3 regions of the Alteromonas sp. H02 genome follow, and region 2 is predicted to be linked to each of the others. Evidence: predicted binding sites of a transcription regulator. Region 2 holds the regulator's gene; each other region holds the start of a gene.
What was found. Region 2 encodes MetJ, which represses methionine synthesis genes. Its sites were predicted from a motif close to TAGACGTCTAGACGTCTA; they were not measured.
Positions count from the first base shown of each region.

Region 1 (10,442 bases), 250 kb from region 2:
TAATGAGCAGAACCTGCCGGTTATCCTGGCAGTGCTGGGCATTTGGTATCGCAACTTCTTTGGGGCGCAGTCTCACGTTATGTTGCCTTACTATCATTATCTGCGTGGTTTACCTGCGTATGTACAGCAGCTCGACATGGAAAGTAACGGCAAGATGGTGACACAGGATGGCGATGCTATCGGTTACGAAACCGGGCCGATCATCTGGGGTAGCGAGGGAACTAACGGTCAGCACAGTTTCCACCAGCTCATTCACCAGGGGCACGGCGTTATTCCGGCGGACTTTCTGCTGCCATTAAACGTACCTAATCAGGACGACACCCATCACGCGATGCTGGCCTCTAACTGCTTTGGTCAGGCACAGGCTCTGATGCAGGGTAAATCCTTTGATGACTGCTATGCTGATTTAGCCGACAAAGGGCTGGACGAAGCAGAGCGTAAACGTCTGGCTCAGCATAAAACCATGCCGGGCAACAAACCCAGCAACACCATTTTATTTGAAAAGCTGGATCCGTTTACACTTGGCGCGCTGGTTGCTATGTATGAACATAAGGTGTTCGTACAAGGTGTTATCTGGCAGCTTAATTCCTTTGACCAATGGGGCGTAGAATTAGGTAAAGTCCTTGGAAATCAAGTGTTAGCGGGGATTCAGGGGAATACAAAAGCAGAGACTTTTGACAGCTCAACCCAGGATCTGATTAACCGCTTTAAGCAAGCCAATGCACCAAAATAAACATTACTGGTTATAATCTGAGCCAATAATGTGCAAAACAGAGGGAACCGCTCACGGGGTCCCTCTGTACATAAGAACACCACGGATTGTCATCACAGCGTCATAATTTGTTAATTAAAAGTAAACAAAACTATTTTAATCTAACGATAGCTGTGGTACAAAAATTGTCAGGGGTCAATAAAGACACACTGACAGTGTAGTTAGCGGTAATAACAAGGAGATCTCCGTGGATACTTCAGATCTATTTGCAATGCTTAACCTAGACGAAACTTCAACCAAAACCAAAAGTAAAAAACGAAAGTGGAGAGAAATCGAAGCAATTAAAGACCGGTATCAACTTGAAAAGGAACTCGCTGATATCGACATGAGTTTTGACCTGGCTTTAGAAGAAAGCGCACGCTAAGAATACACAACGACCACATCATTGATGTGGTCGTTTGCGTTTAGGGTGTCTGGTTTTTAAATCGGGCTAGAAAGTGACTTATTAATTGGTGGGTTATTGCAATTTAATATTGCTATACCTGCCAGTTAATGGGTGATTTGTTCTGGCTACTCAGAAGCTGGTTAGTCTGGCTGAAGTGTTTACAGCCCAAAAATCCCCGGTGTGCAGACAACGGTGAAGGATGAGGTGCACTCAGTACATGATGCTTGCTGGTATCGATATGCTTGCCTTTCTTTTGCGCGTGGCTGCCCCACAGCAAAAAGACCACACCTTGTTGATGGCGGTTAACGGCATCAATCACAGCGTCGGTAAAGGTTTCCCAGCCCCATTTCGCATGGCTGTGGGCTTTACCCTGCTCTACGGTTAATACGGTATTTAACAGCAATACGCCCTGCTCCGCCCAACTGGTGAGTGTGCCATGTTCTGGTATCACAAACCCATCGATGTCGGTGGCCAGTTCTTTGTAGATATTAACCAGCGACGGCGGCGTTTTAACCCCCGGTAATACCGAAAAACACAAGCCGTGGGCCTGGCCCGCACCATGATAGGGATCCTGACCAAGAATAACCACTTTCACGCTTTCCAGCGGTGTGTACCTAAGCGCATTAAATACGTCTTGTTGAGGCGGATAAATCACCTTACCCGCCTCGCGCTCAGACTCAACACGGGCCAGTAGCCGGGTAAAGTACTCAGCCTCTTTTTGTGGCCCCAGGGCTTCCTGCCAGGTGGTCATTACTCGCCTTTGAGTAACGCAATCATATGCGCTTTCAAGGCTTCATAATCGGCCGGCAACTCCGCTTCCAGGCTGTCCTGATTAGCACAGTCGGCCAGCGGCTTAGGCAGACTCAGCGGCGTACCTAATACGTTTTCAACCGTTTCACGGAATTTAGCTGGATGCGCAGTCCCCAAAAATACACCGACTTCATCGTCATTCAGGTCGTGGCTCACCGCACGGTAAGCAATAGCAGCATGCGGCTCAGAGGTATAACCTTCTTTGAGCAACTGACGCATGGCTAGTTGCGTATACTCTTCGTCTACAGACTCACCGCGCAGGATGGCTTTGTCTATGTAACCGTGCTCAACCAGCGCTTCAATGCGTGGCCAGTTGTTAGGCTGGCTGACATCCATGGCATTAGACATGGTAGCCACGGTAGCATTAGGCGCCCATTCACCGGTTTTCAGGTAACGTGGTACGGTGTCATTCAGGTTTGTGGCGGCAATAAAGCGTTTAATGGGTAAACCCATTACCCTGGCAATCATACCGGCGGTGAGGTTACCAAAGTTACCACTGGGTACCGAGAAGACAGCTTTGCTACGCTTGTCTTCAGGCAGCTGTGCTACCGCTTCAAAGTAATAACATACCTGAGCTAACAGGCGGCTGATATTGATAGAGTTAGCAGAGTTAAGGTGCAGGCCTTCGCGTACGTCAACGTCATCAAAGGCATGTTTAACCATCGCCTGACAGGCATCAAAGTCACTCTCAATAGCCACAGTGTGAATATTATCGCCCAGGGTGGTAAACAGCTTTTGCTGCAGCGGGCTGATCTTGCCTTTGGGAAACAGGATAACTACGTTGATGTTATCCAGCCCGTGGAAGGCATGGGCTACTGCAGCGCCAGTGTCACCGGAGGTTGCAGTCAGAATTGTGATAGGTGCGCCGTCACTGATGCGAGCCAGGCACTGGGCCATAAACCGGCCGCCAAAGTCTTTAAAGGCCAGTGTGGGGCCGTGGAACAACTCCAGGCAGTAGGTTTTATCATTCACCTGCTCCACCTTGGCCGGAAAAGTAAACGCGTCTTTTACAATCCCGGCAACGGTGTCTTCACCTAATTCGTCGCCTATAAAGGCCGACAGGATTTTAGTGGAACGCTCAACAAAAGGCATTGCCAGCAATTCATCAATGTTGTCAAAGCTGGGGATTTCGGTAGGGAAAAATAACCCCTGATTACGTCCCAGGCCCTGCTTTACTGCCTGCGCAAATGACACCTGTTCAGTTGCGTCTTTTAAATTTACCAATTGCACTTCGTTATACCTACTCTTGTTCCTGCTGTGATCCGGCGCCTTTTGCGGGGATACGGCATACATGGCTAAAGCCATCTTCATTTTGAATGTAGTTCTCGGTTAACCAGTTGGCTATATCGTTGGCCTGGCGATAATCATCGCACACGGCAAACACAGTTGGACCAGAACCTGAAATTCCAAACGCCAGCGCGCCGTTAGCCATGCTGTAATCCCGTGCTTCATCAAACACCGGCAGCAGTGACTTACGGTAAGGCTCAGCAATAACATCCTGCATTACGCTGGCAGTCATGGCATAGTCATCGTTATACAATGCATGCACAAAGATACCGAGCTGACGGCCAAAGGTGAGCGTATCTTTAAGCGGCACCGCATTAGGCAGGATATTACGCGCTGCAGAAGTAGAAACACTGATACCCGAATAGCACACCACCCAGTACCAGCTTTTGACTACCGGCAGCGAAACGGTAACGTTATCTTCCTGCCCGGTCATCAATGTCATACCACCCAGATAACAAGGCGCAACATTATCGTAGTGGATACTGCCGCTGATTTGCCCTTCCAGCTCACCCATCATCTTTAACAGAGTATTCTGGTCGAAAGGACGCTCAAAATGTTCGTTCAGACCATGAAAAGCCGCCACAATCGAACTGGCACTGGAGCCCAGGCCACTGCCGATAGGCAGCGATTTAAGCAAAGTAATGTGTACCGGTGTAGTGGCCAGGTTTCTGGCCTGCATGGCTTTCACAAAAAAGTGATAGCAGTCGGTAACGATATTCTCATCGGCATTGGCCGGCAGTTTATGCGCAAAGACACCGGCAACGGTGAGTCCGTATTCGTCTGCATCACTGATAATGACTTCGTCACCCAGTAAGCTACCATCCAATGGTTGTAAGGCTGCGCCCAGTACATCAAAGCCAAGGCTGATATTGCCTATTGATGCGGGTGCGTAAGCTCTGGTTGTTTTCATTTTTACTAATCTCTAAAACCGGTTAATACGCGTTTTGTTTCCATGGCATGGTACGAAGAATATCAGCAAACACGCCAGCAGCGGTTACCGTAGCACCTGCGCCGTAGCCGCGGATAACATAAGGAATAGGCGTGTAATAATCACTGTGGATTGCCAACGCGTTTTCACCATCTTTCACGGCTGCCAGTGGGTGTGAGCCCGGTACCGCCTGAATGGTGACTTTACATTTATCACCTTCAATTGAGCCAATGTAACGTAATACTTTACCTTCTGCCGCAGCACTTTCAACCCGCTTGGCAAAGTCAGCATCAAGCCCGGGTAACTGTTCCATAAAGTTCGGCACGTCGCAGTCTTCAGCAAACCCTTCCGGCAGCACTGATTCAATCTCAATGTCGCTCAGTTCAAGTTCCAAATCGGCTTCACGGGCCATGATTAACAGTTTACGAGCCACGTCCATACCGCTTAAGTCGTCGCGTGGATCGGGCTCGGTAAAGCCGTTTTCTTTGGCAATGGCGGTAGCCTGAGATAAGGTCAAGCCTTCTTCCAGCTTACCAAAGACGTAGGATAAACTGCCCGACAAAATACCTTCAAAGCAGTGCAGTACGTCACCGGCAATGAACAGTTTCTGCAGGTTATCAATTACCGGTAAACCAGCACCAACCGTGGTTTCATACAGATACTGGCGGTTAGTATTCAAGGCAGTTTTGCGCAGTTTTTTGTAATAGGCAAGGCTGTCGGTATTGGCCTTTTTATTTGGCGTCACCACATGGAAGCCGTTTTCCATCATATCGACATACTGACTGGCAATGGCCGCATTACTGGTGCAGTCTACAATCACCGGATTCACCAGCGCATTGCTGTTCACAAAGTCGTGTAAACGCTCAACGGAGAACGCATCGGCGGATTCATTTAACTGGGCTTTCCAGTCACTGTTCACATCCACACCCTGGCTGCTCAACAGCAGTTTACGGCTGTTAGCGATGCCGTATACACGAAGCTGGATGTTGCGCGCCAGTAAGGTAGGTTGCTGTTTGGCAATCTGCCCCAGCAACTCTGCGCCTACTACACCACAGCCTACCAGGAATACGTCGATAGTATGCAGGTCTGAGAAGAAGTTCTGGTGAATTACCTTAACCGCTTTTTTGGCGCGTTTGGCTTCGATAACCGTTGAAATAGAACGTTCAGAGGATCCCTGGGCAATGGCAATATTATTCACCCGCGCCTGGGATAGCGCATTAAAGAAGCGGGCAGCCAGACCTTTGGTGTGACGCATGCCATCACCAACCAGGGTCACGATGGCTAATTCATGACGCACCTCAATGGGATCCAGCAACTGATTTTGCAATTCCAGGGCGAAGGCATCTTCGAGCAGATTCTGCGCACGCAGTGCATCTTTGCTGGAAATACAGAAGCTGATGGAATATTCAGAGCTCGACTGGGTAATAAGACTGATAGAGATATGCGCGTTAGACATTACCTCAAACACCCGGCTTGCCATGCCAACCATGCCTTTCATACCCGGACCGGCCACATTAAACATAGAGATGTCATCAAGCTGAGAAATCCCTTTTACGCTGGTCCAGGTGGTGCTCGCCTCATTGCTGATAAGCGTACCCGGTGCGCTGGGGTTTAAGGTGTTTTTAATTAAGCAGGGAATATGATGCTGGGCGATTGGGCCAATTGTTTTAGGATGCAGTACCTTGGCACCAAAGTAAGACAGCTCCATGGCTTCCTGATAAGTTAGCTTATCAAGTAATACCGCGCCCTCAACCTGATTCGGGTCGGCATTGTAAACGCCATCCACATCGGTCCAGATTTCACAACATTCAGCGTCAATACAAGCGGCCAGTACAGCGGCAGAATAGTCAGAGCCATTGCGACCCAGAGTCACCTTCTCGCCTTCTTCATTGGCGGCCACAAATCCTGGCATAATGATCAACTGGCTGCCATCGGTAACCACTTCACTGAAATTGGCTTTGCTCAGCGACACATCCGCAATGCTATCGAGGTAATCACCCTCGGCTAATACATATTTAACCGGATCAAGGACCTGGTTACTGATCCCTTTCGCCGCCAAAATGCCGCTAAACAAATTAACGCTGATGTATTCGCCCAGACTCATGATGCTGGCGGTTACGGCATCCGGAGAACGCCCTAATAGCGCGATACCTTGTAACTGCTTTTTCAGTCCGGCTAACTGAGTAGTGATAAAATCGTTGATGGTGGCAACATCAAAACCGGCAACCTGTTCGCTGAGTTCAGCAGCGATGCCCAGCACTTTGTCATTTAATTCGCCAAACAGAGCCTCGTAGTCTTCGCCCGCCGCAGCTTGTTCGCAAAGCGCACCAAGAGCGTTAGTGACGCCTTTCGGGGCCGATAATACTACCGCAGCTCCATTGGCCTGGTGGATCGTCATGCTAATCTCGGTCACTCGCAAATAACGTTGCGCATCGGCCAGAGATGAACCACCAAACTTTAAGACTTTCATTGAATGCTCCTTGACTGCATCGTGTTTTGGGCATTGCCCATTTTCTTTACCGCAAAAAAAACCCGCTCTTGTGAGGGCGGGCTTTCGTTGTCTGTTTGCTTACGCGCACTAGCCAGCGACCGCCCTCGTTGAGGTGGTAATAATCATGCCGGTGGTGCTCATAATCGTCTTCATGTGGTCAATTTGCCGTATAGACGTCTATATGTCAACAGCCATTTGCACAATTTTAGACCGTTCCCTGACCTTTTTGCGGCGGGAATCTTTATTTTGGGCGCGCATAATATCACGAGAGTATGCCTCACTTCTACACCCACAACCCGCCTTTATGTTACTGGTTTGCCGTGCTGTCCTGCATCATCTGCCGGGCACTGGATAAAGGGAGCGGTTTATTCGGGGTTGCCGTCACGCGCTCATCATCGGCGCGCCATTCGAAATCGGCGTAATACTGCTTGCGATACTCTGTGGGTGTAACGCCACAGTATTTTTTAAACGCCGCCAGCATAGCTCTGTGCTCGGCATGACTTACCTGCACCATAGCCAGATAATCCGAAGGGCTGTAGCCGCTGACTTTTCTATATATGCGGGAAAAGTGGAAATAACTTAGAACAGCCCCTTAGGCTTAGTTCGCGGCGGTAAGCGGCACAGCCAGGTTGTTATGATACCCACCTCAAACCAGAGTATGTTTCTCACAATCCCCTGCGCGTAGCATGACTGCGCCAGTTTCTGACCGACCCGAAACAGCCTGTGAACCGCCCCTGCCTATCCGAATAAGCTAGCAAACCAACATCTATCATTGCACCCTATGGTAAAATGCAAAAAGCCGCTGTAATGAGCGGCTTTTGTGGTTCTGGTGGCCTGGCAGAATTAGCTACTGAACAACACCATCAGTACGGCAAACACAAAACCTACACCGGCTATTTTAAGCCCGTTTTTAAACGGTAATGCGCGCGGGATAAACATCAGGAAAGCCGACACCACGAAAAACAGCAGCGCAATACCAAAGGCAATGTTCATAAAAAATAACGGGCTGTTAGTTGTTGCCTTGTGCAGCTTAACCATTTTATTGAGCGGGAACGGATAATCCTTGCTCGTTACGCGGGCTTCACCGGTTTGTTTGTTGTATTCGCCCTGGGGAAAAACAATTTTACCGTCTGTTTCCTGTTCTACTTTAAACCCACGCATGCGCAGTTGTTCGCCAAGCCCTTTACCGTTTAAGCCTGCTTCTAACTGACGATGAGAGGTTTGTTCAAACTTCAGAAAGTCGGTGGAGCGAAAAATCAGTAACACGCCACTGAGCGCATAAACCGCCATGATGCCGGCCAGAAAAAAACCAATCCAACGGTGATACTGTCTGAAACTATTATGAAATTTGGGCGACGCCATGGGGTCCTCTTTAAAACTCGTAATGCGGCAGAAATCTTGCCTGGGATTATTGAACAGGCGCTATTCTGCCGAAAATTTTCTGTGGAATACAGCGAATTAACCTTTCTTAACGCTGAACCCAAAATCGCTGACGATGGATTATTCACACAACCAGTTAATGGCTTCGCGACTTTCGTTAAAATAATTGATTTCGCCGCTGATAAACCAGCTGCCGATACTGGCCATCAATGCCTGCCATTCGGCATTGCCAACAATAGCAATTTTGCTGAATTCACTGCCATGACGTAATCCTATTTTAAAATCATCCCAGGCGGCCCGCAGTTCCCAGCCCTTAAATTCGGTAGCATCAAAGAGCATTCGAACCTGCGGTGATTCAATCGTCTCGAGCGCGCCTTCCAGCAAAGGCATGAACGCTTTGTAATCCTCGTGGGTTAACTTACCTACTGCTTTCATCGACACATACAGAGTGTTGTCAAACCGTTCTATACCAATAGCAATACCATGAGTAACCTGGGCAGCCATAACGTCTCCTTATACTTTAGTTTCAGGCACAGTTTACTGTAGCGCGCTACTATTCATGCTGATTTATATCAACATAACGCAGCGGGGCGTACCGAACGAGGGGTTGCTTGTGCTATGTTCTGTTCATTGAGTTCAGGCGGATACCCACAGTGTCAGATAAAGCGCAGGCAAAAAAAATGGCCTATCAGATTATGACCAGCTTCGACAAAAACTATCGCTGGTTCAGCCGTGTAACCCGCGGCGCCAAGGAACGTTTCGAAAAAGGCCAGTGGCAGCAGGCTCTGGCAGCTTCCAAAGAGCGCATCTCACTGTACGAACAAAGCCTGGCAACGGCGGTAGCCGAGTTATATGACTTTATCATGGACCACCGCAAGGACCGGCAGTTTTGGGAGCTGCTAAAAAAAGCCTTTGCGGAGCTGATTGAAAGCCATCCGCAGTATGAACTGGCAGAAACCTTTTACAACTCAGTCATAGGTAAGGTATTCCGGCATAAATCTATCGACAACAGTATTATGTTTGTGACCTCAAGCCGTTGCTTCCTGGCCGGCCAGGACAGACATAAAGTGATCCACAGTTTCGATACCACCACCACAGTAATGGAAATGTACGAGTCCATTTTTGCCTGTTACCGGTTCAATATTCCCTTCGAGGACCGTGGCCGGGATATGCAGCAACTCGATGATGCCCTGCGCCAGCGCCTGAGCAAAGAAGAACTAGCCAGCGTTACCGCGGTTGAAATGCTGAAACCGGTGTTTTACCGGGGTAAAGCCGCTTACCTGGTTGGCCGGATTTGTATGCCTGAGCGCACCGTGCCTTTTGTAATAGCCCTGCATACCAACGAAAATCGCCAGATCTATGTAGATGCTCTGCTCACCGAGCGCCGGGATCTCAGCGTGGTTTTCGGCTTCGCCCGCAGTTACTTTATGGCTGATACCCAGTTTCCTGGCGAACTGGTGGCGTTTCTGCATGAACTGCTGCCCAACAAAAAACAGTTCGAGTTGTTTATTGCCCTGGGCCATTATAAGCATGGTAAAACGGCCTTTTATCGTAACTTCCTGGAACACATGGGTAACTCAGAGGATCAGTTTGAAATTGCGCCCGGTATTCGAGGCCTGGTGATGATGGTATTTCACCTGCCGTCCTATGGCGTGGTGTTTAAAGTGATAAAGGATGAATTTGCCGAAAGTAAAAAGATTACCCGTGAGCACGTTATTGACCGCTACAAGCTGGTAAAAATGTCAGACCGGGTGGGCCGTATGGCCGATACCCACGAGTATGTGAACTTTCGTTTTCCGCTCAGCCGGATATGCCCGGCTCTGCTTGAAGAACTTCAGGATACCTGCGCCTCCAGTGTGGAGTTAACCGACGATGAGCTGATCATTAAACACCTGTATATCGAGAAAAAGCTCACACCGTTAAACCTTTACCTGCAGCAGGAAACCGATCCGGACAAACTGCACAATGCCATTGATGAACTGGGCACCTGCATTAAACAAATTGCCATGGCCAATATTTTTCCCGGCGATATGCTGCATAAGAACTTTGGTATCACCAAACATGGCCGGGTGATCTTTTATGACTATGATGAAATTTGCTGGATGGATGAACGTAATTTTCGCTCAATCCCGAAATCGGACGATCCCTATGCCTTAGACACCTTGTCGGTAGCGCCGAACGATGTATTTCCTGAACAGTTTGAACACTTTATTGTGGGGAAGCGGCCGTTTAAGGAGATGCTGAAATCCCTGCACGGCGACCTGATGACACCAGAGTACTGGCGCGATGCGCAAAAAGAAGTCTCCCAGGGCACCATTCATAACTTTACGCCTTATCCGGGTTCGCGCCGCTTTAAACGCCAGAATCAGTGATAAGAGGGTGTTTGTAA
Region 1 is NZ_CM185021.1:1,232,833-1,243,274, reverse strand. It holds gene pgi (glucose-6-phosphate isomerase) at 1-733, shown strand, start outside; gene AC566Q_RS05635 (DUF3545 family protein) at 960-1,136, shown strand; gene ung (uracil-DNA glycosylase) at 1,249-1,908, opposite strand; gene thrC (threonine synthase) at 1,908-3,197, opposite strand; gene thrB (homoserine kinase) at 3,208-4,164, opposite strand; gene thrA (bifunctional aspartate kinase/homoserine dehydrogenase I) at 4,187-6,652, opposite strand; gene AC566Q_RS05610 (hypothetical protein) at 6,981-7,187, opposite strand; gene AC566Q_RS05605 (PepSY domain-containing protein) at 7,517-8,035, opposite strand; gene AC566Q_RS05600 (SpoIIAA family protein) at 8,174-8,557, opposite strand; gene aceK (bifunctional isocitrate dehydrogenase kinase/phosphatase) at 8,707-10,425, shown strand.
Region 1: thrA (bifunctional aspartate kinase/homoserine dehydrogenase I) is a predicted target of MetJ. The motif match lies at 6,836-6,853, and genes of this name have one in related genera.

Region 2 (10,442 bases):
TGGCGCTCGTGTTCGTTTAGCACCACAGAATGGCTGGGCGGTAAACAACCCGAAAGAACTCGATAAAGTGCTGTTAGAACTTGAAAAGGTAAAGCGTGACTTTAATCGTAAGGCTTCAGGCAACAAGCGTATCTCCACCGCAGACATTATTGTTCTGGCGGGTGCCGCAGCCATTGAAAAAGCCGCGAAAGATGCAGGCCACTCTATCAAAGTTCCTTTCGTACCGGGCCGTATGGATGCTTCACAAGAAATGACCGACGTACAGTCTTTTGCTGTACTGGAGCCTACTGCTGATGCATTCCGTAACTTTTATGACCCAGAAATGAACTACCTGTCACCAACCGAAATGCTGGTTGAGCGGGCTGACTACCTGAATCTGTCGGTACCGGAGATGACTGCACTGCTTGGCGGTATGCGTGTTCTCGACGCCAACTATAAAGGGATGGATCATGGTGTACTCACCAACACCCCGGGTAAACTGAACAATGCATTCTTCACCAACCTGCTGGACATGGGTACCAAATGGAATAAGACCAATGACGAAGGTGTGTATAAAGGCGTAGACCGTGCGTCGGGTAAAGCCAAATGGACTGCCACACCGGTGGATCTGATTTTTGGTTCCAACTCCGAACTGCGTGCAATTGCTGAGGTTTATGCTTCTGCTGACGCTGAGAAAAAGTTTGTCGCAGACTTCGTAGATGCATGGGTAAAAGTAATGCAGAACGATCGCTTCGACCTGAAGTAATCCGTAATTGCTAAATAACAAACAGGTGGCACTCAGCCACCTGTTTTTTTATGTTTCTAGGGTAGATATCCGGCGACTTCCAGCACCTGTCTTACCTGTCCTTCTGTAATACCGCTTGGACAAACACCGCGATTGATCAATTCCTCACGGATCACCGATGGATCGCAGGGCGATAGTACCTCGACTTCCTTTTTGATGTACTTAGCCAGTTGCTGTTGCAGTTGTCGGGTTAAACAAGACATAAATACCTCTTATACGCTTTGCCTGAGTCAGACACCATCCAGGATTGGCGAGCCAAAAGTCACTTAATGACTGTTAGGCGACATTATGCTTCACTGCAGCATAAACCGGGCCACTGTCATTTTTATTATTCGAATCAGAGACATGGAGAAATATAGCAATCCGGCGACCAGTCAGAGTGTCAAAATATTCGACAAATGTGACCACCATAAAGAAAAACTGCCACGATAGAGTAGATAAAACGCTATAATCGCGAACCTCGGCATCCACTGACACTTGCTATGAGCCACTCTTCACAAAAAATCGGCCGCTGGCACGGCGCTGGCTTATTAACCACCACTCTGCTCGGTACCAGTGTGTTTATCCTGCCACAGATGACCATCGGGCTCGCCGGTCATTATGCATTATTAAGCTGGGTGCTGCTTATTCTGGCCATTCTCCCGGTGGCAATGGTATTTGCCAAACTGTCCTCACAGCATCCGCATGCCGGTGGTCCGGCTTTCTTTGTGGAAAAGGCCTTTGGCGTTACCGCTGGCAGAACCATCGGGATGTTGTTTTTGTTTGTAGTACCCATCGGGGCACCCGCCGCCATCATAATGACCTATTGGTTTATTGAAACCCTGCTACAACTCAACGCCGCCTGGTCGCTGCCGGTCCAGCTGGCTATTTTAGGACTACTGCTGGTGCTGAACTATCGGGGGGTTCAGTTTTCGGCCACCTTACAGCTTGGCCTGACACTTATTATTACTCTGGTGGTTTGCGCTCTGGTTATTGGCGGCAGCCTTATGCCAGCTCCAGCGACTCTGACTTCTTCCGCTTTTCAGCTGGACAGCACGTTAGCGGCAATGGGCCTGGCGTTCTGGAGCTTTTTAGGCATTGAAGCTTTATCCCACTTGGCTAATGATTTTCGGGATCCGAAACGGGATCTGGTGCCAGCAATTATGCTTGGCACGCTGTTAGTGGGCGTTATCTATATTGGCTGCACTTATCTGCTGCTCGATGTCAGCACAGAAAATACCCTGGCCATGGTGGCCGTGTTCAACCAGATTGTTGGCGGTAATGGTGCTTACGTGATTGGTGTACTGGGCGTTGCCGGTGGCCTGGCTACGGTGAATGTTTACACGGCCAGTTTGTCCCGGCTAACCTGGAGCCTGAGTCAGGACGGCGTGTTGCCCGCATACTTCAATACCCTTAACCGGTATGGTGTGCCACAGCGAGCTTTGCAGGCTATTTTACTGATCATGTCGATGACGCTGATCATCACCCACTTTTCAACGCACAACCTGGAAGATCTGATTGGCTGGGTGAATGGTGTTTTTGTGCTGATTTATCTGGCCAGTATGCTAGCCGCGCTAAAACTACTGTCACCAGCGCATCGTCCGCTGGTATATTTTGGCTGCCTGTTTTGTAGCATTGTCGCCCTGGGCCTGGGCAGTAAAATGCTTTATGCCCTGGCTTTATTTACTCTGTTTGCGCCCTTATTGTGGTATCAACAGCGGCACCTCAGCCTGAAACGCCCGGGTTGCTAGAGCACGCTAACAGTCGATGACGATGCGAAGCCCATGGACCGCGCGTCGCTTTTAGGCACTTTATTGAGTAAGTTACCGCGCCAGTGGCCACAAGCCTGCTCGGTACTGCTCGCCTCCTGAATAATACTCAACATCTTCACAATGGCGTCGGTCATAGCAAAATTGCTGTTAGTGGCGGCCAGTACCTGCCGCTTCATATCGGGTTGGGTGATTTTCAGCGACTTTATCACCTTGCTTTCTTCCAGGTGGTACATCGCAGAAGACGGCAAAATCATCAGCCCTTCGCCCTGAATAACCTGACGCAGTCCGGTCATCAGTTGCCCTGAGTAGGCTTTATCATGCTTAAGGGCTACGCCTGTGTCATGTTCATATTTCTCGATCAGGCGTCCGAGGGCATCTTTTGGCCCCGGCGTTAGCAGTTCGAACTGACTCAATTCCCAGAAACAAATCGTGTCGCGGTTTTGCAATAACTGATAATAGGCGGAGGCTTCGTTAACGCCCACTACCAGATACATAAATTCTTCAATTAGCGGGTAGGCCGACATAAAACGTGATTCAACTTCCTGCTCGTAAGTCAGCGCGATATCCACCTGATTGGTCTTCAGCCACTCTTTTACCGCGTAGGACGGGCCTGTGCTGATCTCAAGTTTTAGCTGGGGATGAAACTCATTAACCATGGCAATTAACGACATCGACAGTACATTGCCAATCGACGGCAACATACCAACACGAACAACACCATGCTGATTTGCGGCTAACTGATGTAATTCCATTTTAGCGGCATTGATGTCTTCGATCAGTTTCTTCGCGTGTTTTTCGAAAACCTCGCCGGCTGCCGTCAGACTCACTCCTTTAAAGCTTCTCTCAAACAGGGCACTACCCATTTCCCGTTCCAGATTGGCCAATTGCTGACTGATCGCAGGTTGTGCGATATCCAGTTCCCTCGCTGCAGCGGCAATACTTCCTTTTTGAACCGTAACAAGAAAATACTGAAGCTGTTTGGAATTCATTTATAGACTACTCAACTCGTCAACTTTTATGGCAAACTGCTGTAAATCATAGGTTTGTTACATTTCAACCAACCTACAGCGAATCGGTCACTTTCATTTTTAATTTCAGCAAGTTACATGCCACCAAATGGTCAGGTTCAGCCTTTAATTTGTTAAGTTTTTGTAGCCCTCTCATTTATTATAAAATATTTTATTTGCTATAGATGATACTAAACCTTTGTTTTTAATATAATTTTTTCACACCTCAATATTTTCTTTATAACCCTCAACATTCTTTTTTCTTCCTGAAACACTTGCTCTTTTTTTAGTCTCTGTATTGTCGTCAGCAACGTCTGACGCGCTCATTCAGTCCAAATAATGTTTAAATTTGGTGCTTTTACGAACCAATTTGGGGCAATTTTAGCCAGCGACGTGATTTCACGCCTATCGTAATTGCACCTAAAAAGATCATAGCGATATGACAATTTAGGGAACACATGATGAAACTCAAGAAATTAAATGCAGCAATACTGGCAGGTCTTGCCGGTTATTCGCTTTCGATGACTGTCGCAACCTCTGCATTAGCAGAAGAAGAGGCAGCGGAAGAGAATGTTGAGAAAATCGCAGTTGTGGGTGCCCGTGGTGCGCCTCGCTCCGTAACCAGCTCTCCAGTACCGGTAGATGTATTAACCGCTGAAGACATTACTGGTGTGGCGTCATCAGACATGAACGACATCATGATGACACTCGTTCCATCATATACCCTGACCCGTCAGCCAATATCTGATGGTGGTACTTTTATTCGTCCGGCGCAATTACGTGGCCTGCCAACCGACAAAACCCTGGTTCTGGTTAACGGTAAACGCCGCCACCGCGCAGCATTAGTTGAAATTGGTGGTTCTGGTACCCAGGGCCCGGATATTGCCACTATTCCTTCAGCTGCACTAGGCAGTGTTGAGGTTCTGCGAGACGGTGCAGCGGCACAGTATGGTTCTGACGCCATCGCTGGTGTTATCAACTTCCAGCTTAAAAACAATGCCGAAGGCGGTTCATTATCGCTGGATGTTGGCCAGTATTATGAAGGTGACGGCGACCAGTATACCATTGGTGGTAACAAAGGTTTTGCACTGGGTGACGACGGTTTCTTAAGCATCTCTGCCGAAGTGACTGATTCAGAAGCGACTTACCGCGGTGAGCAATATTGTGAAAGCTGGTTCTGTGTAGACGAGCAAAGTGATGAATACATCGCTGCAGCAGAAGCAATGGGCAACTCAGTGCACGGTTCACCACAGGTACAACCCTGGGGTCAGCCAAACTACAGCGGCGCAAAAGTATTCGTAAACGCTGGTTACGCGCTGAATTCAGATATGGAAATTTACTCCTTCGCCAATTATTCAGAAAGTGAGGGCGATGGCTCATTCTTCTATCGTTACCCGGGTAACGGCACTATCGAAGATCTGCGCGAACAAGATGGTTCTATCTACAGCCCGCTGGAAAAATTCCCCGGAGGTTTCACGCCACGCTTCTTTGGTGATATTACTGATTACTCTTTCGCGGCTGGTCTGAAAGGCATGGCAGGTGACCTCGGCTATGATTTTAGTGGTCGTTACGGTTACAACGAAATTTCTTATACCCTGAAAAACACCATCAACCCATCAATGGGCCCTGATTCGCCTACTTCATTTAAGCCAGGCGATCTGAGCAACGATGAATTACAATTCCAGGCTGACTTTACCTATGACCTCGCGGAATACGTGCTGGCGTTTGGTGCAAGCTACATGGAAGAATCTTACGAAATATCGGCTGGTGATGCTGCATCAGTTGCAGTTGGTCCGTACTCTTCACCTGATCCATGGGGTTTCTGTGACGGTACAGCATCCGCTGACGCTTTGGCCTCTGCTTTAGCAAATGGCCTGGATTGTAGCGATCCCAATGACCCGGTTTATACTGCTGTAGGTGTTGGTTCTAATGGTTTCCCTGGTTATTCAGCAGACTACACTGGTACTTACGAGCGTGATTCTTACGCTGTTTATGCTGATATCTCTGGAGACATCACTGATAAATTATTCGCACAGGCGGCGATTCGTTACGAAGACTATTCAGACTTTGGTTCTGAGCTGGTTTACAAAATCGCCGGTATCTTCCAGGTAACTGACGAAATCGCAATTCGTTCGTCATTCGGTACCGGTTTCCGTGCCCCGACTCCAGGTCAGCAAGGTACGACCAATGTATCAACCCGTCTGCCTAACGGCTTCCCGGTTGCAACAGGTCTGTTCCCAGCCAACAGTGCAACAGCTCAGGCGCTGGGTGCTTCACCACTGGATCCGGAAACTTCAACCAACTTTACTTTGGGTGCTACAGCAGATGTAGGTAACTTCACTTTAACAGTGGATTACTACCGCATCCTGCTTGAAGACCGCGTAAATGCGATTTCAACGCTGGATGTATCGGCAACTGAGGTGGCTGACCCGGATGCAGATGGTTATGATGCTTATCAACGTTACCTGGCACTGGATGCTGCAGGTGTAGAAGGCGCTAACACTATCGGTGGCGTATTCTACTTCCAAAACGCATTCGATACGGTAACCCAGGGTATTGATATTGTTGGTACCTATAACTTTGAATCTGAGTACGGTGATACCACTATCACAGCTTCAATGAACTTTGCCGACCAGAACTTTAACTCTGATCCGCAGGTTTACTTCAATAACGAAGCTATCTACGACTTCTTAAATGGTACGCCAGCTACTCGTGGTGTTTTATCTGTAAAACACGCTATGGATGATATGTCATTTACTGCTCGTATGAACTACTTCGGTGGTTACTCAAACTCTGACGGTGGCAGTCAGGTGTCTGCAATCCAGATCTTTGAACCTGAAGTTATGTTTGACCTGGAAGGTACTTACTTCATCAGCGAGATGCTGTCTGTGTCAGCCGGTGCCCGTAACCTGTTCGACAACTACCCGGATGCGGGTGAGATTGGCGAGACTTGTTGTGGTCGTATCTACCGTTCTGACTCAATTGTTGACTGGCAGGGTGGCTACTACTACATGCGCCTCAACATGAGCTTCTAAGCAGCTTATCCCTGAAAATAAACCTGTTATCGACCAGCCTCTAGGCTGGTCGACTTTATCAGGTCACTCATCGCTATCAAGGCGACAAACCGCACAAAACGTTATAATTTCTACCGTATAAAAATAATAAAAAACCGAATAATTATTTAACTAGTGGAGCACTGTTGTTATGGAGATTGAACTCGTCTGGTTCGTCCTCACTTTGTGCGTTGCGGGCGCGGTCGCAGGCATAACTTCTGGCCTTTTTGGCAACGGAGGAGGTTTTGTTGTAGTCCCAGCCCTTCTCGCCGTATTTCCTTTCTTTACCCCCAATTCTGAAGAGTTAGTAAAAGTAGCTATTGGTACCTCATTGGCATCCATTGTTATTTCCAGTGCTCGTTCAGTCTTAGCACACAAGAAACGTGGGGCAGTCGATTTTGACATGCTTAAATCATGGTCAGTATGGATCATACTCGGCGTGCTTGGCGGTGTAGCCATCGCTAATCACACCAGCAGTAATGGCCTGACAATGGTTTTTGCCGGCGGCGTTTTACTCTATTCAGTTTACTTCCTGTTTCCTGAATTTGTAGTTCGTCCCGGTATGACTTTTTCGATGCCACAAGGCGTGGGCAAAAGTGTTCTTGCTTTTATCATTGGTGGCTTCTCTGCACTGCTTGGTATTGGTGGTGGCACGCCGACAGTTATCACCATGGTGATGTGTCGCCGTACCATTCAACAAGCGGTAGCAACGGCTGCTGGTGTTGGGTTCTTAATTGGTTTACCCGGTGCAATTGGTTTCCTGTTTATGGAAAACACCAATCCACAGGGCATGCCCGTTGGCACGGTTGGCTATATAAATCTACCGGCTCTGCTAGCAATCAGTATTGGTTCAATTCTGACCGCACCGATTGGTGCATCAATGGCACACAGCTTTAGTGAAAAAATGCTTAAACGCCTGTTTGGTATTTACCTGGTGATTGTGTCAGTCGCTATGTTTGCCAAAGCGTTATAAAGCTCACACATTAAAATAAGAGGAACAGTCAATGACTTATAATCCATCAAGACGATTATTCTTAGGAGGCTCACTGGCCGCTTCAGCCGCTGGTGCTACGGGTCTTATCACGCCTGCAGGCCTGGCCGCAGCGCAACCAATGAAATCGCCTAAAATCATGTATGGACCAACCCCGGGCGTAGCAAAACTGAACGCCAACGAAAACCCTTATGGTCCAAGTGATATGGCGCTCAAAGCCATTGCCGAAGCAAGCAGCACCGGTGGTGCTTATTACGCCTACCGTGCAGGCATGTATTTACGCGATATGCTGGCTGAATCAAACGGCCTGAAGCCGGAAAATGTGTCAATTACCGCTGGTTCAAGCCTTATCCTGGCTTTTGCAGCTTTTGCTGCAACCAGTAAAGGTAAGATTCTTGGCCCAGACTTATTCTGGGACACCACGTCAATGGCCCCTGTTCGTCAGGGCGGTCCGGAAATAGTGCGCGTACCTAACAAAGCCGATCTGAGCATCGATCTGGATGCCATCTACAATGCCATTGATGATGACATTGCCATGGTACACATCTGTAACCCGAATAACCCTACCGGCAAACTGCTGGATCCAAAGGAACTTCGCGAGTTTTGTATCAAGGCATCGAAAAAGACACTGGTACTGGTAGATGAAGCCTATAACGAGCTGATTGAAGATGGTCCTAAGCATTCAATGATCCCACTGATCAACGAAGGTCATAACATCATTGTTGCCCGCACTTTCTCGAAAATCTATGGCTTAGCCGGTATGCGGGTTGGTTATATGCTCGGCAGCGAAGAGAACATGGAGTTCATTAACAAATATGGTCTGGGTGGTTACTCAATTAACCAGGCTGGTCTGGCTGCTGCAATTGCCAGCTACAACGATGAAGCCTTTAAGGATTTCTCGCGCCAGAAAGTCAAAGAAGGTCGCGACATCATCATGGATGCGGTAAAAGCTAACGGCTTAAGCGCGTTACCATCAACCACTAACTTTGTGTTTGTGAATCTCGGTGACGACGGCGACGCCAACGCATTCCGCAAAGCGATGGAAGAACAGGACGTCCTTATTCGTGGTCAGTACCGTACCTATCAGCAATGGTCACGGGTGAGTACCGGTCGCATTGAAGATGTTAAGAAATACGCGGCTGCGGTGCCAAAAGCGCTGGATGAAATGTATAAAGCCATTAAGGCTTAAGCCGCTACCCGGTCCCTTGGACCGCATGTAACGACAGAAAACTCCGGAAGCAAAAAGGCCGCTGTAAAAGCGGCCTTTTTCATTGCTTATTGAGCATGGACTAATCGTTGTCGAGTTCGTTTTCCTCGAAATCCACGTCAATGCCCATTTCTTCCATGATGCGACGCGCTTCAGCCGGTATCCGGTGCGGATTATCTTTACGCAAATCCTCATCATCAGGCAGTGGCTGTCCAGTAAAAGCATGGACGAAGGCTTCGCATAATAATTCAGAATTAGTGGCGTGACGAAGGTTATTGATTTGACGACGGGTACGCTCATCGGTCAGTACTTTTAGTACGTTGATAGGAATCGACACCGTGACCTTTTTAACCTGCTCACTCTTTTTACCGTGCTCTGCGTAAGGGTAAATATATTTTCCGTCCCACTTTGCCATGCTCTTTCCCAGCTCTGCTATCATTATTGTAATAAGAAACTTTGTTTATACCTGTACAGCAAATTCCTGAACGACTCGGATAACCCGGCATTGGTGCGGCCACCCAGTTCGTCATGCTGCTGTATTCACAGCGCAATTTAACCAAAATATTCGCTATAAAGGTATTAAACCACAGAAAACATCAATTGAGCAGTGTAAACTGCTTGACGTCTAGACATATATTCTTTAGTTTAGACGTCTAAACGTCCAATCGAGAATTTATCACCATGGTGTCATACGCGCAGGGGATCGATGCCCTAAATCAGTCTTTGTCAGAATTACGCGACATCGATGTGTCATTTGAGTTTTTTCCACCCGGTAACGAGAACATGGAAAAGACCCTGTGGAAGTCTGTAGAGCGTCTGGCGCCGTTAAATCCTGCGTATATGTCCGTAACCTATGGCGCCAACAGTGGCGAGCGCGATCGTACCCATGATGTAGTAAAGCGTATTCAGCAACAAACGGGCGTTACCGCCGCACCGCACCTTACCTGCGTTGATGCCACAGCCGACGAGTTACGCCAGATTGCCCGCGATTACTGGGATTCAGGTATTCGCCGTATCGTCGCCCTGCGTGGCGATTTACCCAAAGGCGTTGAAAAGACCGATATGTACGCCTCTGATTTGGTTGCTCTGTTAAAAGACGTTCACGACTTTGATATTTCGGTTGCCGCCTACCCGGAGAAACACCCGGAAGCCCCTAATGCCCAGTTTGATCTGCTTAATCTCAAGCGCAAAGCTGAGGCCGGTGCCAGCGAAGCAATCACCCAGTTTTTCTTCGATACCGGCGTATTTCTGCGCTTCCGCGACAGAGCGGCCGCTGCGGGTATCGATTTAGACATCGTGCCGGGTATCCTGCCGGTCACCAACTACCAGACACTGGTGAAGTTCGCTGGTTTCACCAACGTTCACGTACCCGGCTGGTTACACAAACTGTATGAAGGCCTTGATGCTGACGATCAAACCACCCGTAATCTGCTGGGTGCTAACATCGCTATGGAACAGGTTAAGGTACTGGCGAAAGAAGGTGTTAAGCACTTCCACTTTTACACTCTTAACCGCAGTGAGCTGAGCTACGCTATCTGTCACATGCTGGGCGTAAAACCGCAAAACGGCGGCTAGTAGGCCAACTTATCCAGGGGCAGCTAAGAAAACGGTTGCTCCCTCACCCAGCGCAGGTAGACTATTGATATAGT
Region 2 is NZ_CM185021.1:987,739-998,180, reverse strand. It holds gene katG (catalase/peroxidase HPI) at 1-745, shown strand, start outside; gene AC566Q_RS04525 (hypothetical protein) at 802-987, opposite strand; gene yjeH (L-methionine/branched-chain amino acid transporter) at 1,267-2,514, shown strand; gene AC566Q_RS04515 (LysR family transcriptional regulator) at 2,511-3,524, opposite strand; gene AC566Q_RS04510 (TonB-dependent receptor plug domain-containing protein) at 4,004-6,577, shown strand; gene AC566Q_RS04505 (sulfite exporter TauE/SafE family protein) at 6,747-7,568, shown strand; gene AC566Q_RS04500 (pyridoxal phosphate-dependent aminotransferase) at 7,600-8,775, shown strand; gene metJ (met regulon transcriptional regulator MetJ) at 8,876-9,208, opposite strand; gene metF (methylenetetrahydrofolate reductase) at 9,475-10,368, shown strand.

Region 3 (10,442 bases), 2.6 Mb from region 2:
CTTCGTTGACAGATGCCGATAAGATGATGGGGCTACTCACCGAAGTGCTGATGGCGCAAGGGTATCAGGACTTAACCGGTCAGGTTATCCGGCGCGTAATAGAGCTGGTTAAAGAAGTAGAAGACAGTCTGGTCCACATGCTTACTGTGTTCGGCGGAGCAGAAGTGACAAAAGCTGCCAAAACATCGCAGCCGAAGGTCGAAAAAGCAATTGTTGCTGAAGGGCCAATTATTGATGCCGAATCGCGCGACGATGTGGTGTCTGGCCAGGATGATGTGGATGACCTTTTATCCAGCCTGGGTTTTTAGGGGAGCGGATACATGTCTTTTGATGTCGATGAAGATATATTGCAGGATTTTCTGGTTGAAGCCGGAGAAATTCTTGAGCAACTCCAGGAGCAGTTAGTCGAGCTGGAGAACAATCCAGAGGATAAGGACCTTCTCAATGCTATATTCCGGGGCTATCACACGGTAAAAGGTGGTGCCGGATTTTTGTCACTGACCGAACTGGTCGAGATTTGCCACGGTGCGGAAAACGTTTTTGACGTTATGCGCAATGGCCAGCGTTCTCTTACGCCGGAGCTCATGGATACTATCCTGCAAGCCACCGACGTTGTGGTCGAGATGTTTGAAAAGGTCAAAATGCGCGAGCCGCTGGAACCGGCTGACGCGGCGCTGGTTGAAACACTGCATAAACTCAGTAATCCCGAAACACCCGGAGAAAATATCTTTGGCGACACTCAGGAAGAAGCGCCCGTTGCCGAACCCGAACCTGTTGTAGAAGAAGAAACGTTCGAACTGGAAGAAGATACCGCTGCTACAGAAGACCCAGCAGAGCTGATTGAAGACATCACAGAAGATGAGTTTGAAGCGTTGCTGGATGAACTGCATGGCACCGGTGGAGCACCGGGCGCATCGGCCACTAAAGCGCCAGCTCCGGCTCCTACACCAACACCTGCGCCTACAGCCAGCAGTGGCGGTGAGGAAGACATTACCGACGATGAGTTTGAAGCGCTGCTCGATGAGTTACACGGTAAGGGCCAGTTTGGCGGCGAAGCTGCTGCACCTGCTACCCCGCCACCGGCCAGTCCGGCTCCGGCCGCAGAGTCGGCAGGCGATGAAGAAATCTCTGATGACGAATTTGAAGCCTTACTCGATCAATTACATGGTCAGGGTAAAGGTCCGGGTGTTGGCGCACCCAAAGCAGACAAACCGGCTGAGAAGCCACGGGTAAAAGTCGAAAACAAGCCACCCGAACCGGCTAAAGCCGAAACGCCAGCGGCCAAACCGGCAGCTAAGGCGCCTGCGCCAGCCAAAGCCGAAAGTAAGCCGGCTGCAACGGCTAAAGCAGCCGAACCTGCTGCCAAAAAAGAAGAGAAAAAAGCTGCACCTGCTGCGCCACAGCCAGAAACAACGGTACGGGTGGACACCCGCCGTCTTGACCAGATTATGAATATGGTTGGTGAGCTGGTACTGGTGCGTAACCGACTACTGAGTCTGGGCATTAGCATTAACGATGAATCAATGTCCAAGGCCATTGCTAACCTGGATGTTGTGACTGGCGACCTGCAGGGGGCTGTAATGCAAACGCGCATGCAGCCAATCAAGAAAGTATTTGGTCGCTTCCCCCGGGTGGTAAGGGATTTGGCGCGTAGCCTGAAGAAAGAAATTACTCTTGAACTGGAAGGCGAAGAAACCGATCTGGATAAAAACCTGGTAGAGGCACTGGCCGATCCGTTGGTTCACCTGGTGCGAAACTCAGTGGATCACGGTATCGAAATGCCCGATGACCGTCAGGCAGCCGGCAAACCCCGCATGGGTAAAGTTAAGTTGTCAGCGTCTCAGGAAGGGGATCATATCTTACTGGTCATCGAAGACGACGGTAAGGGGATGGACCCTGACAAGCTGAAAGACATTGCGATTTCCCGCGGCGTGCTCGATGCCGATGCGGCAGCGCGTATGTCAGATGTTGAAGCGTTTAATCTGATCTTTGCGCCAGGGTTTTCAACCAAAACGGAAATCAGTGACATCTCTGGCCGTGGCGTTGGTATGGACGTGGTGAAAACCAAGATCAACCAACTCAACGGTACCGTGAATATTGATTCACAGCTTGGTCGTGGTACCCGCCTTGAAATCAAGGTACCGCTGACGCTGGCGATTCTGCCAACATTGATGATCGTGGTAGGCAAACAGACCTTTGCGTTACCGCTGGGCGCGGTTAGCGAAATCATTAACATGGATATTAAAAAGACTAATACCGTTGATGGTCAGTTAACCATGATAGTGCGTTCTAAGGCGATCCCTTTGTTTTTCCTTGGCGAATGGCTGATCCGTGGCCCTAAAAATATTGAGCGCGACAAAGGTCACGTGGTTGTGGTGCAAATGGGTACCAAGCAGGTGGGCTTTGTGGTGGATGCCTTAATCGGTCAGGAAGAGGTGGTGATTAAACCGCTGGATGCCTTACTGCAAGGTACGCCTGGTATGGCCGGGGCAACCATTACCTCAGACGGTGGTATTGCACTGATTTTGGATATTCCGAGCCTGCTTAAGCGATACGCCCGCAAAGCGATCAAGTAACGGCGTAGAGAAGAGGATTGTTATTGAATGGCTTTTAAAGTCCTGGTTGTTGACGATTCCAGCTTTTATCGCCGTCGGGTCAAAGATATTCTGAACGAAGACCGATCACTGGAAGTGGTCGGTGAAGCCGCCAACGGGCGCGAAGCCGTAGAAAAAGTCAAATCGCTGCGTCCGGATGTGGTCACTATGGACGTAGAGATGCCGTTGATGGATGGCATTGAAGCGGTCAAGCGGATAATGGCCGAATGTCCGGTGTCGATTATCATGTTTTCTTCACTGACCCATGAAGGTGCTAAAGCCACGCTGGACGCACTGGAAGCCGGCGCGGTGGATTTTCTGCCCAAGCGTTTTGAGGATATCGCCAAAGATCGCAGTGATGCGGCAACGCTGTTAAGAACTAAAGTGCGCTTGCTGGCGCGCCGTGCTCCGGTTGCATCGCTTCGACCTCGGCCCACGCCGCGCCCCGGCAGTCTGCTGAAAAAAGCCCCGCCGGCACCCGCTAAACCGGCGCGACCGATGCCGTCTAATGCGCCTAGATCGACCTTTGTCAGAAGCTCAACCCTGCTTAGTGGTAGTCAGGATGGCGCTGAACCGGTTGTGGTGTCGCAGGTTCAGCGCAGTGGCAAACGCTACCGGTGTCTGGCAATTGGTGCTTCAACCGGCGGCCCTGTTGCGCTGCAAAAAGTGTTAACCCATTTACCTGCGCGATTTCCTTTTCCAATCTTTCTGGTTCAGCATATGCCGGGTACCTTCACCCATGCATTTGCAGAACGGTTGAATCAGCACTGTCAGATTCAGGTCAAAGAGGCTGAACATGGCGAGGTTGTGCAGGCAGGCTGTGCCTATCTGGCGCCGGGCGGTAAGCAAATGGAGGTCGAAAAGCGCGCCGGTCATGCTTATATTGTGATCAAAGAGGTAAACTCTTCGGATATTGGTTACAAGCCCAGTGTGGATATCACCTTTAACAGCCTGTCACAAATTTATGGTGGCGATACCCTGGCGGTCATTCTGACCGGTATGGGGGCCGATGGCCGCGAAGGATGCCGGACACTCAAGTCGCTCGGCGCGAAGGTCTGGGCGCAGGATAAAGACAGCAGCGTGGTGTATGGTATGCCACAGGCGGTAACGGTCGACAGACTTGCCGAAGTGAATATTGACATTAATGACATTGGTGAATGCATTAAAACCGAAATGTCCTGATCAATAATTACTGGCAGGCGGGAGAAAAGCGTTGAAAATTTGGACCATAGCCAATCAGAAAGGTGGCGTCGGCAAAACAACGACGACAGTCACTCTGGGAGGAATACTGGCAAAGCGTGGTTTTAACGTTTTATTGGTAGATATGGATCCGCATGCCTCGCTCAGCTATTACTTCGGCATTGATTCGGAAGAGCTTTCCAGTTCAGTGTACGACATTTTTGCTAATCCTTCCGGCTTAAGTGACGATAAGGTACTGGACTGTTTATGTCCCAGTAAACTCGACAGCCTGTTTATTTTACCGTCCACCATGGCACTGGCCACCTTAGATCGGTCGCTGGGCAACCAGATTGGTATGGGGCTGGTACTGAAAAAGGCACTGCAACAAATTGAGTCGCAATTCGATTACGTGCTGATAGATTGTCCGCCGGTACTCGGTGTCCTTATGGTGAATGCGCTGGCGGCGTGTCAGAAAGTGATTGTGCCGGTGCAAACTGAGTTTTTAGCGCTGAAAGGGCTCGACAGAATGATGCATACGCTAAAAATTATGGGTAAAACCCTGTCCCGGGATTTTGATACAACCATAGTGCCGACCATGTTCGATCGGCGTATCAACGCGGCTATAGCAGCCCAAAAGCAATTGCTGCTGGACTACAAAGAACGGATTTGGAAAGGTATGATACCGGTGGATACCCGATTCCGCGACGCCAGCCAGATACAGGCGCCGGCGTCCATAGTGTATCCCAAAGCCCGTGGCGTGTTCGCTTACGAGAAACTACTCAACGTCCTGGATAGTGACTAATATGAGCAAAGATACACCGTTTGCTAAAGAAGAGGTGATGGAAGAATACCTCAGCAGTTTGTTACGCGATGCCGACGATCCGGCAGACGTAACGGCGCGCACCGCCAAACTGTTAGAAAAGGCAACGGTAGAGCTGACGCCGGAAGTACCGGAAGCGACACCTCCACCGGCATCTCCTCCAGTCAGCGAGCCGGTTGAAACCGAACAGGAGGTTGCCGCCGAAGAAGTCATCGCTGAAGTGAAAGCAAGCGTTGAGGAGAAAGCCTCGGTACCGCCACCTGAAGTGCCTTTAAAACCCCTTGAAGAGCGTCTGGATAATGCTTTCCAGGCACTGTTTTTTGAGGTGGCCGGTTTAACACTGGCTGTGCCACTGATCACTCTGGGCGGTATTCATAACCTGGCCAAGATTGGTCCGTTATTCGGGAAACCCGCGTGGTTTATGGGTGTTATGCTGCATCGGGAAGAAAAATTAAGCGTTGTGGATACCGCGCAATGGGTTATGCCGGAAAAATACGATCAAACTCTGGCGGATAAGCTAAACTATCAGTATCTCATTATGTTAGGTGATAGTTCGTGGGGATTAGCCAGTGAAAAACTGGTGAATACGGTGACCTTAAACAAGGACGATGTAAAATGGCGTCAGGCGAATGCAAAGCGTCCCTGGCTCGCCGGTATGGTAAAAGATAAAATGTGTGCATTGTTGGATGTTGATGAACTAATATCAATGCTGAATAACGGCTTGGGCAGTAAAGACCAGGTACTATAGTCAAGTGGAGCCAAGTGCATGAGTGATGACAGAAATAATAACGCAGGCAATGTCGACGATCAGGTATTGCAATGGGTAACCTATCGGTTAGGCGATGAAACCTACGGCATTAATGTAATGCAGGTGCAGGAAGTATTACGTTATTCTGAGATCGCTCCGGTGCCGGGCGCTCCGGATTACGTACTGGGTATTATTAACCTGCGTGGTAACGTGGTAACCGTTATTGATACCCGTGCTCGCTTCGGGTTACCACCGGAAGAAGTCACCGATAATACCCGCGTGGTCATTATTGAGTCTGATGAACAGGTGGTGGGTATTCTGGTAGATAGCGTTGCTGAAGTGGTTTACCTGAAATCGTCAGAAATCGACAGCGCGCCAAACGTGGGCACCGAAGAAAGTGCTAAATTTATCCAGGGGGTCAGTAACCGCGACGGTGAACTGCTTATTCTGGTTGATCTCAATAAACTTCTCAGCGACGAGGAATGGGACGAGTTAAGCAGTCTGTAATCAAAACGGCCATTCTTTCTTCACATGGAAGTTAATCTGTCTTTATTGATAGCCGGTGCTGCTTTATGCCTTTCGGTGCTCTTTACCATCGTCCTCTGGATTGTCAGTCGTCGCAGTAATGCACGACTGACCGAAGCGTTGGCTCAGCAACAACAGCAACTCAGCGCCCTTAAAAAGCAACTCCATATCAACGCCAGCACGCTTGAAGAGATTCAGGCGCGCAGTCTGGTAGTGGCCAAAAATACCGAACAAACCGAAGCGGCACTGGCTGCTCTACAACAGCAATTTAGCGCCTTAGGCGAGCAGGATCCCGACAGCCGTCTGTATCAGCGTGCCGCTGAAATGATCCAGTCGGGAGCCAGCGCCGAAGAAGTCATGCACAACTGCGATCTGCCCTTAGCGGAAGTCCAGTTGCTGATGAACATCCATCAGCCCAAATAGGCTGACCTTCACTCCCCAGGATGACGGTAACGGCAATATTGAAAATATCGAACGCATTGCCTTGCAGATAAATGGTGCTTTTGTTGCTGATGAGGACAGCGAAATCCTTTTTGAGCGCATTGATGCTGACTTCCCTTAATCCTTTTTTAAGGCAATAAACTAAAGCCCCGCTGGTCGGGGCTTTTTACTGATCGCTGCAAATTCAGCCACATTCACCGGCAAGGAGGCGATAAATCACTTACACTTCGGGTAGCATCGCTTTGGATATAGCTAAACGTTTAGACGTCTAGACGTAAAGATGTTGACATTGGTCAAACTTTAGCGACAATAGCTGCATAACCACATTGCCCGGAGTTGCCATGCCAATCAGGATCCCAGAAAATCTGCCCGCACAAAACGTATTATTGGGTGAGAATATTTTCACCATGGATAGTCAGCGAGCGGCGAGTCAGGATATTCGCCCCATGGAAGTGGCTATTCTCAATTTGATGCCGAATAAAATAGAGACTGAAGTTCAGTTATTAAGGCTCCTTTCCAATACGCCGCTGCAAATCAATGTGGACTTAATCCGAATCAATGATTTAACCCCCAAACATACGCCTCAGTCGCATATGGATGCGTTTTATCATGACTTCAGTGATGTAGTAGAGAAGCGTTACGATGGTCTGATTGTTACCGGCGCACCGCTGGCCTTGCTCGACTACGAAGACGTGAATTACTGGGATACCATGAAAACCATTCTGGAATGGGCGAACCGGCACGTGCAGTCTACCTTATACTTATGTTGGGCTGCCCATGCCGCAATGTATCACTTTCATGGCATTCAGCGCATATTGCGTGAAGAAAAACTGTCTGGTGTATTTCATCACCAGGTGAACGATCCTCTCAACGAACTGTTACGGGGGTTCGACTCTGAGTTTTATGCGCCACATTCCCGCTATGGTTACATTGATCCGGCCGATTACAATAGTATTCCCGGCCTCAGTGTGATTGCCGAGTCAGCTGAAGCCGGGGCTTACGTAGTGGCGTCGGATGATAAGCGGATGGTATTTATTACCGGCCATCCGGAATACGATCCGGAAACACTCAACGACGAATACGTTAGAGATCTTAACGCTGGCTTAGAACCAAAAATTCCGTGTAACTATTATCCGGGTGACGACCCGGGCAAGCCTCCCGTGGTAAGATGGCGCGCACATGGCAGTTTGCTGTTTACCAACTGGATAAACTACTACGTTTATCAGACAACGCCATACGATTTAAACCAGCTGGTGGAAAAAGACCAGCGCAAGAGGTAGCACGTGAGCCGATACACAGACAAACAGATATTTGATCTGGCCGCCAACCGCATTCTAATCCTGGATGGTGCCATGGGTACCATGATCCAGCAACACAAGCTTGAAGAGGAAGACTATCGCGGTGAACAATACAAAGACTGGCATTGCGACATCAAAGGCAATAACGATCTGTTGGTAATCACCCAGCCGGACATTATTTACGATATTCACTGTCAGTATCTTGAGGCCGGTGCGGATATCATCGAAACCAACACCTTTAACGCCACCACGATCTCTATGGCCGACTACGATATGCAGGCGATTTCCAGAGAGATCAATGTGGCCGCAGCGCAGTTGGCCCGCAAAGCGTGCGATGAATACACCGCGAAGAATCCGGATAAGCCACGGCTGGTAGCCGGTACCATCGGCCCGACCAGCCGAACGGCATCGATCTCTCCGGACGTAAACGATCCGGGTAAACGTAATGTGACGTTTGATGAGCTGGTGGAAGCCTACAGTGAGAGTTGTGAAGCGCTGATTGAAGGCGGTTCCGATCTTATTCTGATTGAAACGATCTTTGACACGCTGAACGCCAAAGCCGCTGCTTTTGCTGTTGAAAGCGTTTTTGAGAAACTCAATCTGCGATTGCCCGTCATGATTTCTGGCACTATCACCGATGCCTCCGGGCGCACGTTGTCGGGTCAGACAGCCGAAGCGTTTTATTATTCCATGCGCCATATTAAACCGGTGTCCTTTGGTCTCAACTGTGCTTTAGGGCCGGATCTGCTGCGCCAGTATGTGGAAGAAATCAGCAATGTGGCCGAATGCCTGGTATCGGCTCACCCCAATGCTGGCTTGCCCAATGAGTTTGGTGAATACGATATGGAAGGGCCGGAAATGGCTGAGCACATTCAGGAATGGGCTGAGTCCGGGTTGGTAAATATTGTGGGCGGTTGTTGTGGCAGCACGCCGGATCATATTCGCGACATCGCCAATGCGGTGGCCGGCGTACCGCCGCGTGAAATTGTTAAGCTTGAGCCGAAGATGCGTTTATCCGGCTTAGAACCTTTCGTGCACTGAGGAATAGTTGTGTCTGCAGAATTTTCCAGTTTTATTAATATCGGTGAGCGCACGAATGTCACCGGTTCTGCCAAATTCAAACGTCTTATCCTCGAAGGCGATTACGAAACGGCACTCGACGTAGCCCGTCAGCAGGTAGAAAACGGCGCGCAAATTATCGATATCAACATGGACGAAGCTATGTTGGATTCGGTCGAGGCCATGCAAACCTTTCTTAATCTGATTGCCTCAGAACCCGATATCAGCCGGGTGCCGATTATGATTGACTCATCAAAATGGGAAGTCATTGAAGCCGGTCTGAAATGTGTGCAGGGCAAGGCGATTGTTAACTCTATCAGCCTTAAGGAAGGTGAAGAGAACTTTATTCATCAGGCTAAACTAATTAAGCGTTACGGTGCGGCAACGGTCGTCATGGCGTTTGATGAAAAAGGCCAGGCCGATACCAAAGCGCGTAAGATTGAAATTTGTCAGCGCAGCTATCAGGTACTGCTCGAAAAAGTCGGTTTTGCGCCGGAAGACATCATTTTCGATCCGAATATTTTTGCCGTGGCCACCGGGATTGAAGAACACGACAATTACGCGGTGGACTTTATTGAAGCGACCCGGGTGATTCGTCAAACCTGTCCTCATGTACACGTGTCTGGCGGTCTGTCGAATATCTCGTTTTCGTTTCGCGGTAATAACCCGGTACGTGAAGCCATGCACTCGGTATTTTTATATCACGCCATCCGCGCAGGTCTGGATATGGCCATTGTTAACGCCGGCCAGTTGGAAGTGTACGATGAAATTCCAGAAGAACTGCGAGACGCCGTTGAAGACGTTATTCTCAACCGCCACAGTGAAGCTACAGACAAACTGCTTGAGCTAGCGCCTAAATACCAGGGTGATGGCAAGGCCGTGGTGAAAGAAGACCTTGCCTGGCGCGATCTGCCGGTTAATAAACGACTGGAACATGCGCTGGTAAAAGGCATCACCGATTTTATCGAAGACGACACCGAAGCCGCTCGTCAGGCAGCAGATAAACCGCTGCACGTTATTGAAGGGCCGTTAATGGACGGCATGAACGTGGTAGGCGACCTGTTTGGTGAAGGTAAAATGTTCCTGCCTCAGGTGGTCAAATCTGCCAGGGTAATGAAAAAAGCCGTGGCTTACCTGCAACCTTACATCGAAGCCGAGAAGTCTGAAGATACCAAGAGTAACGGCAAGATCCTCCTGGCTACGGTAAAAGGCGATGTCCACGATATTGGTAAAAACATTGTAGGGGTAGTACTGCAGTGTAATAACTTCGAAGTGGTGGATATGGGCGTCATGGTGCCCTGTGCAGCCATTTTGCAAAAAGCCAAAGAAGAAAGCGTCGATATGATTGGTTTGTCGGGGCTGATTACACCGTCGCTGGATGAAATGGTGCACGTGGCCAAAGAAATGGAACGGCTGGATTTCGATCTGCCACTGCTGATTGGTGGCGCAACCACCTCTAAAGCCCATACCGCGGTAAAAATTGAGCAAAATTATCATGCACCGGTGGCTTATGTACCTAATGCCAGTCGCGCGGTAGGCGTTTGCCAGAGACTGCTGAACAGAGAATCCCGCGATATCTACGCCAAAGAACTGGCTAAAGAATACGATATCGTACGCGACCAGCATGCACGTAAAAAGCCACGTTCCAAACCGGTGACGCTGGAAGAGGCCCGTGCTAACGCGCATGTGCCGGATTTTAGCGTGCCGCCGGTAACGCCGAACAAGCTCGGGGTAACCGCTGTTACGGCGGATATTGCCACCTTGCGTGCGTACATCGA
Region 3 is NZ_CM185021.1:3,544,799-3,555,240, reverse strand. It holds gene AC566Q_RS16480 (protein phosphatase CheZ) at 1-308, shown strand, start outside; gene AC566Q_RS16475 (chemotaxis protein CheA) at 321-2,576, shown strand; gene AC566Q_RS16470 (protein-glutamate methylesterase/protein-glutamine glutaminase) at 2,604-3,776, shown strand; gene AC566Q_RS16465 (ParA family protein) at 3,808-4,575, shown strand; gene AC566Q_RS16460 (chemotaxis protein CheW) at 4,577-5,341, shown strand; gene AC566Q_RS16455 (chemotaxis protein CheW) at 5,360-5,848, shown strand; gene AC566Q_RS16450 (DUF2802 domain-containing protein) at 5,873-6,289, shown strand; gene metA (homoserine O-succinyltransferase MetA) at 6,649-7,587, shown strand; gene AC566Q_RS16440 (homocysteine S-methyltransferase family protein) at 7,591-8,646, shown strand; gene metH (methionine synthase) at 8,656-10,442, shown strand, end outside.
Region 3: metA (homoserine O-succinyltransferase MetA) is a predicted target of MetJ. The motif match lies at 6,569-6,586, and genes of this name have one in related genera.